3 regions of the Bacillus sp. FSL R5-0422 genome follow, and region 1 is predicted to be linked to each of the others. Evidence: riboswitches for the same ligand, from Rfam matches in the RefSeq annotation. Region 1 holds a riboswitch; each other region holds the start of a gene.
The links. Region 1 has a riboswitch for thiamine pyrophosphate ahead of tenA (thiaminase II). Riboswitches for the same ligand answer to the same signal wherever they lie in the genome.
Positions count from the first base shown of each region.

Region 2: another riboswitch for thiamine pyrophosphate. It lies ahead of thiT (energy-coupled thiamine transporter ThiT); the one in region 1 lies ahead of tenA (thiaminase II).
Region 3: another riboswitch for thiamine pyrophosphate. It lies ahead of thiC (phosphomethylpyrimidine synthase ThiC); the one in region 1 lies ahead of tenA (thiaminase II).

Region 1 is NZ_CP152014.1:3,477,200-3,480,331, forward strand. It holds gene MKX52_RS17830 (energy-coupling factor transporter ATPase) at 1-419, opposite strand, end outside; gene MKX52_RS17835 (ECF transporter S component) at 394-993, opposite strand; gene tenA (thiaminase II) at 990-1,676, opposite strand; TPP riboswitch at 1,764-1,867, opposite strand; gene MKX52_RS17845 (hypothetical protein) at 1,924-3,051, opposite strand.
Region 2 is NZ_CP152014.1:2,687,924-2,691,055, forward strand. It holds rRNA gene MKX52_RS13805 (16S ribosomal RNA) at 1-1,222, opposite strand, end outside; TPP riboswitch at 1,659-1,760, shown strand; gene thiT (energy-coupled thiamine transporter ThiT) at 1,859-2,434, shown strand; gene MKX52_RS13815 (GNAT family N-acetyltransferase) at 2,675-3,132, opposite strand, start outside.
Region 3 is NZ_CP152014.1:2,373,478-2,376,609, reverse strand. It holds gene MKX52_RS12165 (YhcN/YlaJ family sporulation lipoprotein) at 1-38, shown strand, start outside; gene MKX52_RS12160 (LysE family transporter) at 87-719, opposite strand; TPP riboswitch at 957-1,065, shown strand; gene thiC (phosphomethylpyrimidine synthase ThiC) at 1,194-2,951, shown strand; gene MKX52_RS12150 (hypothetical protein) at 2,975-3,121, opposite strand.

The sequences.
Region 1 (3,132 bases):
AATCGCTGCTTCATACCGCCAGATAATGTGTGAATGTCTGTATTCGGATCGACTTCGAGTTGGACTTTTTGCATGAGCTGTTGAATGATATCATCCATCTCGTCGCGAGGGACGGAGCGGTTCTCTAAGCTAAAGGCAATTTCTTCATTGACACGATGCATACAAAACTGGGAATCAGGGTCCTGAAACATGACGCCTGTATGTCTTTGCAATATCACTTCGCCCTGCATATCCGCTTCTAAATGTTCTGGAATGATGCCAGCCAGAACCGAGATGAGCGTTGATTTACCGCTTCCGCTTGGTCCTAAAATAAGCACCTTTTCTCCTTTTTGAATGGACAGAGAGACTTGATGCAAAACGGGCTGAGGCTGTTCATAAAAACGGACAGTGAGATTATTGCACGCGAGAAATGAATTCATGCTGTTCACCTTTGTTTCTTTTTTCTTTCATGATGGCATATTGATTCAGTACACCGGTTTTAGATAATGTGTCTACCACAACTTTGGCTAAACATCCGCCCAGTATCATTCCACTAATAATTTGAGTTATGAGTGTGATGAGTAGAACTTGAGGTGTGTAATAACCAAAGCCATTTGCAACGAGGCTGTAAGCCATTGCTCCAACAGCCGCAAAGGCACCTGACAACATCAGTGTCCACATACGATATCGTTTATATCCAAAAAGAGCAAAGGCGATTTCTGCCCCAAGTCCTTGGCATACACCAATCAGCAAGGCTGAAAGACCGAAGTGGCTGCCTGTTAGTAATTCCACAGCGGCAGCGGCTGTTTCTGCGATCAGGGCAGCTCCCGGCTTTTGGATGATATACGCGACGATTGGACTAGCAATCACCCAAATGCCAAACATGATGTTCCCTCCTGCGGGGCCAACAAGTGCTGTAATGGGCAAGTAAAGTGTGGACCACCCTAAATAGATGACACCGCATGCAACGGATAAAATGACAGCAAGGACAACTTCTTTCATCTTCCATGTCATGATGAATGCACCTCCAATGGAACTGGCCACTCTTCCACCGTAAACGCCATGTCCCAAAACTTGTACTCTAGTTGACAGCTTAAGATAAAGTGCTGTTTCATTTTTTCCTTTTCCTTCTCACTTGCTGCTTCCGCCAGCTGATCGAGCCGTTTGCAAAGCTCCACCGTAATAGAGTCGGTTAACCCTCCATAAAATGTGATCCACTCATAAAACGGATGTGACGGGTCGGGCTGCACATCTGTGAGCATTCGTTTCCCAATTTCCCAATATGTCCAAGGGCATGGAAGCAGAACAGCGATCATTTCTCCAAGCGTGCCTTCCTTGGCGACTTGTAGCATGTGATGAATATAGTGATGAGCACTCGGAGCAAGCGGGGCACCTTGGAGCCCATCATATGATACACCTGCCACTCGGCAAAGGTTTTGGTGAGGGTGTGTCTCACTATCTAGTACAAATGCAATCTGCTGATGGAAAAAAGCAATATCTTCTTTGTCTGTACATCTGCTAAGAGCCGCTGCATAAATTTTAATAAAAGCCTGTAAATATTCTGCATCTTGTTTGACGTAATGAATGATCTGCTTCTTTTCCAGCTTTCCTTCTGCCAGTCCCCTGACAAACGGATGCTGATAAATGGCTTCAAATAATGGTTCTGTTTCTTCTCTTAATTGCGCTGAAAATGTCATAAAAAAAGCCTCCTCTTCTTCAGTAGAATAAATGAAAAAGCCACCCCAAATGGAGCGGCCTTCTTATCGATTCAATCATGAATAAGACGAGGTCCAGCTCCACTTCCCTCCGCTAGTACAAACTAGATCAGGTTCAAAGGGTCCAAGATTTCCTCTTGTCTCAGTCATACATGACTCCCCTAGTGGACTTTTGTCATTTAATTATCTTTACTCTACACATGTGGAGATTTGCTGTCAACCGCCTTTCTTAATTCAACGTTCTGATCGTAGGCAGCTTCTCGATCCCCGCAGCATAGTAAAAATTAAGGACACTGAAGAAATCAATTGGTTTTCCTGTTTTCAAATCAACAGCTAAAATATGATCGCCGTAATTTGTCATGTCATCTATATCTAAACGTCTTGGCGTTGTCTTTCCAAGTGTATCAACAAAGCTACTATGGTAGAATTGTCCGCTAGCAAACGATGATTCATGATACATAAATAATGTCTCTACATCTAAGTAGACGAGAATGGCCTCAGATGAACTCGCATAAGGAGCAGAGTACGATACTGGTGCCGAGATACTTTTCACTTTTACACTTTCAACAGAATGGGTTCTCTGATCATATTTTCCGTCATATGAGAAATAAAATACACGCTCCCATTTATAATCGGCGGTCTTCGATTGTTTGTTATACACTTTTGTACCATTAGCGAAAACATCCCCATTGGCATACTCAGCTACAAAGTATTGCAAGGTGGAAGAGAGGGAAACAGCCCCTGTGAAATTGGGTGGGTTTTTTGCATTCACTAGTAGTGTGTAAGAGTCTCCAAAATCTCCATCGCTTGTGATACCGAATGCGTAGTCACCTGCTGGTAAATTGGTCAAACCAAGGAGACTGCCTGCTGGCTGAATCAAGTCCGTCGGATAAGCTTGTCCAGTTTCATAATCAACAACAAATAATTGTACGAAATAATCGGGATTTGATGAGGTAATTCGGCTGATGAGTGCCTGAGGTGAAGTCGTACTTAACAACCATAAATCGACTGGGTCGTCCTCTGATAAGACAACTGATTGGTTGATGGCTAATCCATCAATGGAGCGAACGGAAGATGTACGCATCTTGCCATCTTTAGCGGCTTTTCGTTTGATACTGATTCCATTTTTCTTATCTACTTTAAAAGATTTTTTTAACTGTTTCTGTTTGATAGCGGTTCCTTCATCCTGCTTCAAAAACGAGTCTTGCACTTGCTGAATGGCTTTTTCCGTCAGTGGTGATAATTTACCATCTGTTTTCGGTGCTTCTTCTGCTTTTAATGCTGGTGAAAATAAACCTGTTGTGACGAGTAGAATGGATAATAAAGCGGCAGTCATTTTTCCATAAAAAGCTCTCACAGGAACATCCCCTTTTTCCTAATTTGGGTTTTATACCCTGTGAATATTTTACCATTATTTCGTTCGTTGTTATGGTCTTTT
Region 2 (3,132 bases), 790 kb from region 1:
TCATAAGGGGCATGATGATTTGACGTCATCCCCACCTTCCTCCGGTTTGTCACCGGCAGTCACCTTAGAGTGCCCAACTAAATGCTGGCAACTAAGATCAAGGGTTGCGCTCGTTGCGGGACTTAACCCAACATCTCACGACACGAGCTGACGACAACCATGCACCACCTGTCACTCTGTCCCCGAAGGGAAAGCCCTATCTCTAGGGTTGTCAGAGGATGTCAAGACCTGGTAAGGTTCTTCGCGTTGCTTCGAATTAAACCACATGCTCCACCGCTTGTGCGGGCCCCCGTCAATTCCTTTGAGTTTCAGTCTTGCGACCGTACTCCCCAGGCGGAGTGCTTAATGCGTTAGCTGCAGCACTAAGGGGCGGAAACCCCCTAACACTTAGCACTCATCGTTTACGGCGTGGACTACCAGGGTATCTAATCCTGTTCGCTCCCCACGCTTTCGCTCCTCAGCGTCAGTTACAGACCAGAGAGTCGCCTTCGCCACTGGTGTTCCTCCACATCTCTACGCATTTCACCGCTACACGTGGAATTCCACTCTCCTCTTCTGCACTCAAGTTTCCCAGTTTCCAATGACCCTCCCCGGTTGAGCCGGGGGCTTTCACATCAGACTTAAGAAACCGCCTGCGAGCCCTTTACGCCCAATAATTCCGGACAACGCTTGCCACCTACGTATTACCGCGGCTGCTGGCACGTAGTTAGCCGTGGCTTTCTGGTTAGGTACCGTCAAGGTGCGAGCAGTTACTCTCGCACTTGTTCTTCCCTAACAACAGAGCTTTACGATCCGAAAACCTTCATCACTCACGCGGCGTTGCTCCGTCAGACTTTCGTCCATTGCGGAAGATTCCCTACTGCTGCCTCCCGTAGGAGTCTGGGCCGTGTCTCAGTCCCAGTGTGGCCGATCACCCTCTCAGGTCGGCTACGCATCGTCGCCTTGGTGAGCCATTACCCCACCAACTAGCTAATGCGCCGCGGGTCCATCTGTAAGTGACAGCCGAAACCGTCTTTCATCCTTGAACCATGCGGTTCAAGGAACTATCCGGTATTAGCTCCGGTTTCCCGGAGTTATCCCAGTCTTACAGGCAGGTTACCCACGTGTTACTCACCCGTCCGCCGCTAACATCCGGGAGCAAGCTCCCTTCTGTCCGCTCGACTTGCATGTATTAGGCACGCCGCCAGCGTTCGTCCTGAGCCAGGATCAAACTCTCCGAGGTATGCAGGATGCATATCACACATGCGTTGCTACACGATGTAGCGAACTTAGCATGTGATCATTTCCTGCCTCGTCAGCGTTTGACTGACTACCTATGAAACATCATAGGATTTTTTATAAAAACTCGAATTAACAGGTACGTTTTGTCTTATTTAGTTTTCAAAGATCATCTTCGCCGTCTCTCAGAGGCGACTTTATTAATATAACATTCTATCAAGATAAAGTCAATAACTTTTTTCTTTATGTTATTTAATAACCGCGCTGTTTTAGCGGCGAATACAAATATAACACCTTTTGAGAGAGGAAACAAGTATTTTTTCTAAATAATTTATTTTCCCTTATCTCTACCTATATAATCATACAAAAATCGATTGTCACAGGAATTCTCTATTGTTGATCTAGAAGGTCTTTAGTATATTTATAATAGAAGAAAACTAAATAACCGCAGGGGGAGCTTTGTGCTGAGAGTGAACACTTGTTGTTCTGACCCTTTGAACCTGTCAGTTAATACTGAAGTAGGAATGTGGATTCATTTGAATACATGTGGTGTATTCAACTCGATATGTTTTTCTATGAATAACATACTCATCCTTACACGGTCTCTCCTTGCTCAATTCATGAAAAGGGAGATTTTTTTATGCAGCAATCAAACCAATTGGTACGACTGATGGAAATCGCAATTATGACTTCACTTGCACTTGTATTAGATTACTTATCAGGTCTCTTTTTAAGAATGCCGAATGGCGGATCTCTTGCGCTAATTATGATCCCCGTCATTCTTATGTCTATTAGATGGGGAATATCAACCGGGTTTATCATTGGCGTGCTTATTGCAGGCCTTCAGCTGATGAATGGTCCTATTATTGCTACACCAGTTCAAGGATTTCTCGATTATTTCGTCGCATCTGTTGTCATTTCCCTAAGTGGCCTATTTTCTGGATTGATTAAAAAAGCCATTCAGGATCAAAAACGAAAGCAGCAATTCTTCTATATTACTTTATCCGTATTTGTTGCAAGTTTCTTCAGACTGTTGACGTTCTTTATTTCTGGTGTTGTTTTCTTTTCTCAGAATGCACCAAAAGGAACGCCAGGTTGGGTTTACTCTTTAATTTATAACAGCACATATATGGTCCCTTCATTTATTATTTGCAGTATCGTTCTTTGCATACTCATACCAAGTGCATCTCGTTTGGTTTTTCCTCACAAAAAATAACTGGCTGATTTCAGCTGGTTATTTTTTTATGCATAAATTGGCGCTCTATGGAATCTATTAATAGTAGAAGATTTCATGTTGGAGGTACGTCAATGAACCCTTACTCCATTATGCTGTGCTGTTATATTCTCAGTCTTGCTTATTTTTTGGCAGGTTTCTATGAAGCTTTAAAGATAGCAGGAATAAAAGGAAAAGTAGAAGCTTCTCCTCTTATCTCTTATATGTTGCTAGCGGTGCTTTTCACATTTTTCTCTCATTATTATTGGAAGCTGACGATTTAATTCGGTGTAGATGGTCATTTAATACAGGTAGCTCCCACCCGTACCCTATTTCATCATGCTTCTCGCCAGCCAGCTCGAACTGGCTGGTAACGACAAAATGAGGTTGAAGCTTTTGATAAAAATGCTTTGCCGAGTTTTGTTCAAATACCCACAGCAGTATATTTTGATACCCTTTCTCTATTAAATAACGCACTCCTTCTGCAATTAAAGCAATTCCTGCTCCTGATCTCTGTTTCTTTTGCAATAAATAGATCGCGTAAAGTTCTCCATCATATGTTGGATACCTCTCATCACGTTGTTTTCCAAAAGAAGCAAAACCAAATACCCCCTCGGCATCTTCTGCGACAAACGTCCCTTCAAGTGACATTCTTCTCCAGCTCTCTTCTCGCTCTTCTATTTTTAAACCATCCAAATAAT
Region 3 (3,132 bases), 1.1 Mb from region 1:
CACAATTTGAAACAGATCAAACAGGCATGACTCGATAGGTTCGAGAATAAAAAAGGCTAAAGTTCCTCAAGAACTTTAGCCTTTTCTTAAAAATAAACCTTGATGCCCATATAAAATTCGTAAAAGAAATAACAGCCAAACCCTAGTAATAAAATACCAGCAATAATGGATGTCCATTTGATCATCGTTTGGTTCATCACTTTTCTTGTTAAGGATACAAGAGTGAGGAGACCGATGTCATGAAGGAGAATTCCTGCCAATATACCACCTGATGCTAGCATAAATTCAGATGAATCTGTTTTTGTATAGGCATCTGCCAGTACAGCACCGAATACAGAAACCCAAAACACAAGGTTTCCAGGAGATACCGCGACAAGCAAGCCGTTTCTGTACGTTTTTGCGAATGATTTATTGACTTTTTCGCCAGCTAAATGGATGTCTTGATCCGCATGTTTAATGGAATCGTATGCGAGAATCATTAAGAATATAGCTCCGATTAGCCAAAGCGGGATTTGGACAAATGGCAGTGATAAAAACTGAGCAAATCCAGCATATAAAGCCAAGATAAGTAAGAGATCGATGGTCATGCCGCCTGCTCCTACGGTTAAACCATGAAAGAAGCCGTTTTTTAATCCCTGTTTTGTCATTTCAACCGTGATCGCTCCGACTGGCAGAGCAATTGAGAATCCTACGACGATAAATGTGAGAAATGTTTGCAATCGACTAGAACTTCCTTTGAAAAAGTTTGTATAAAAATTCTCCGTTTAGATTAATTATACATAATAGGAGGAAAGGATCAATGATTATTTCAGTTTTTATCTAAATGGTTGGGATGGAGGGTGTATATCAATGTGTATATTAAGCTGGCTTTATTTCTTTTGTAGTGAAAAGGAACTATTTTCCTGAAACTTCTTTTTTTCATGGCATCGCTATGCTACACTGTTGTGGAAAATAATAAATGTGACTAGGGGTGCCCGAGGCTGGGCTGAGAGAGAAGTGTATACTTCTTAACCCTTTGGACCTGATCTGGCTCGTACCAGCGTGGGGAAGTTGAAGATGATACATGGGTCATTTACGGATGACATTCATGTTTATTTCTAACGACGAAACCAGGTTCTTTTCATAGAGCCTGGTTTTTTGCTGGTGCTGATTCCATCCTGTCCGGTGACAAGAAGAGAAGGAGAGAACAGCAAATGAAAGAAAAGAAAAATATCCCAACAACTCAATCGTTATTATCAAGCTTTGACGGCAGCCGAAAGGTGTATGAGAAAGGGTCAAGACCTGACATTTTAGTGCCAAAAAGAGAAATTGCCCTCACGCAAACGGTGACGCAGGCAGGAATGATTCAAAATGAACCAATTCGTGTGTACGATACGAGTGGTCCTTACACGGATGAGCATGCCCATATCGATGTGACAAAAGGGCTTAACCGTCTGAGAGCAGCATGGGTCGAAGAAAGGGGAGATACAGAAAGCTATGAAGGGCGCCATGTAAAACCTGAAGATAACGGCTATCGCTCTAGAAACGGGTCTCATCAGCATATTCATACTGATTTTCATCATAAGCCGCTTCGTGCAAAACAAGGTGCCTGTGTGACGCAAATGCACTATGCAAAAAAAGGTATTGTCACGCCTGAAATGGAGTTCATCGCCTTAAGAGAAGGGCTAAGCCCTGAGTTCGTGAGAGAGGAAGTTGCCAGCGGAAGAGCTGTCATTCCAGCGAATATTAACCATCCTGAAAGTGAACCGATGATTATCGGAAGGCATTTTCATGTCAAAATCAATGCGAACATTGGCAATTCAGCTGTGACATCATCCATTGATGAAGAAGTTGAAAAAATGACATGGGCGATCAGATGGGGGGCAGACACCATGATGGATCTGTCTACAGGAAAGGATATTCATACAACGAGGGAATGGATCATACGGAATTGTCCAGTCCCAGTAGGCACCGTTCCCATTTATCAGGCGCTTGAGAAAGTGAATGGCGTGGCAGAAGATTTGACGTGGGACGTGTACAGAGACACATTAATTGAACAAGCAGAGCAAGGAGTAGACTACTTCACGATTCATGCGGGCGTGCGGTTAAGGTATATTCCTCTGACAGTCGACCGGGTGACTGGTATTGTTTCAAGAGGCGGTGCCATTATGGCAAGGTGGTGTCTTGCTCATCATCAAGAGAATTTCCTTTATACCCACTTTGAAGACATTTGTGAGATTATGAAAACGTATGATATTGCTTTTTCACTTGGAGATGGGCTTAGACCAGGATCAATAGCTGATGCCAATGATGAAGCGCAGTTTGCAGAGCTAGAAACGTTAGGTGAATTGACAGAGATCGCATGGAAACATGATGTACAGGTGATGATTGAAGGACCTGGACATGTTCCAATGGATAAAATCAAAGAAAATGTGGACAAGCAAATGGAGATTTGCAAAGAGGCACCATTTTATACATTAGGGCCTCTTACAACAGATATTGCTCCGGGATATGATCATATTACATCTGCCATCGGCGCAGCTATGATCGGCTGGTATGGAACAGCGATGCTATGCTATGTAACGCCAAAGGAGCATTTAGGGCTGCCGAACAAAGAAGATGTAAGAGAAGGTGTGATCGCTTATAAAATTGCCGCTCATGCTGCTGATCTAGCGAAAGGACATCCTGCTGCTCAAAAGCGCGATGATGCTTTATCGAAAGCAAGGTTTGAATTTAGATGGCGTGACCAATTCAACCTGTCAATTGATCCAGAAAGAGCGATGGCGTTCCATGATGAAACATTGCCTGCTGAAGGCGCTAAGACTGCCCATTTCTGCTCGATGTGCGGACCGAAGTTTTGTAGCATGAAAATTTCCCATGATATTCGCAATCAATCAGAAGAAGTGAAAAAAGAGATGGAGAAAAAGGCGAAGGAGTTTATCAGCGGAGGAAGTCAAATATATTCATCCTAAAAAAGAACCTACGGGGCTTTATATCAGATCACGGAAAAGGCTTTTCTTAAGAGGTGGAAAAATGCCTTTAATGCAACCCCTATCATGTCCAGACTTGGAATGAGGGCATCTGTTAAATGAAACAAGACTGTTTGTCTTTCTGGAGATGTTCGTTTCTTTTTCCGTTTCATAAAGAAAACCT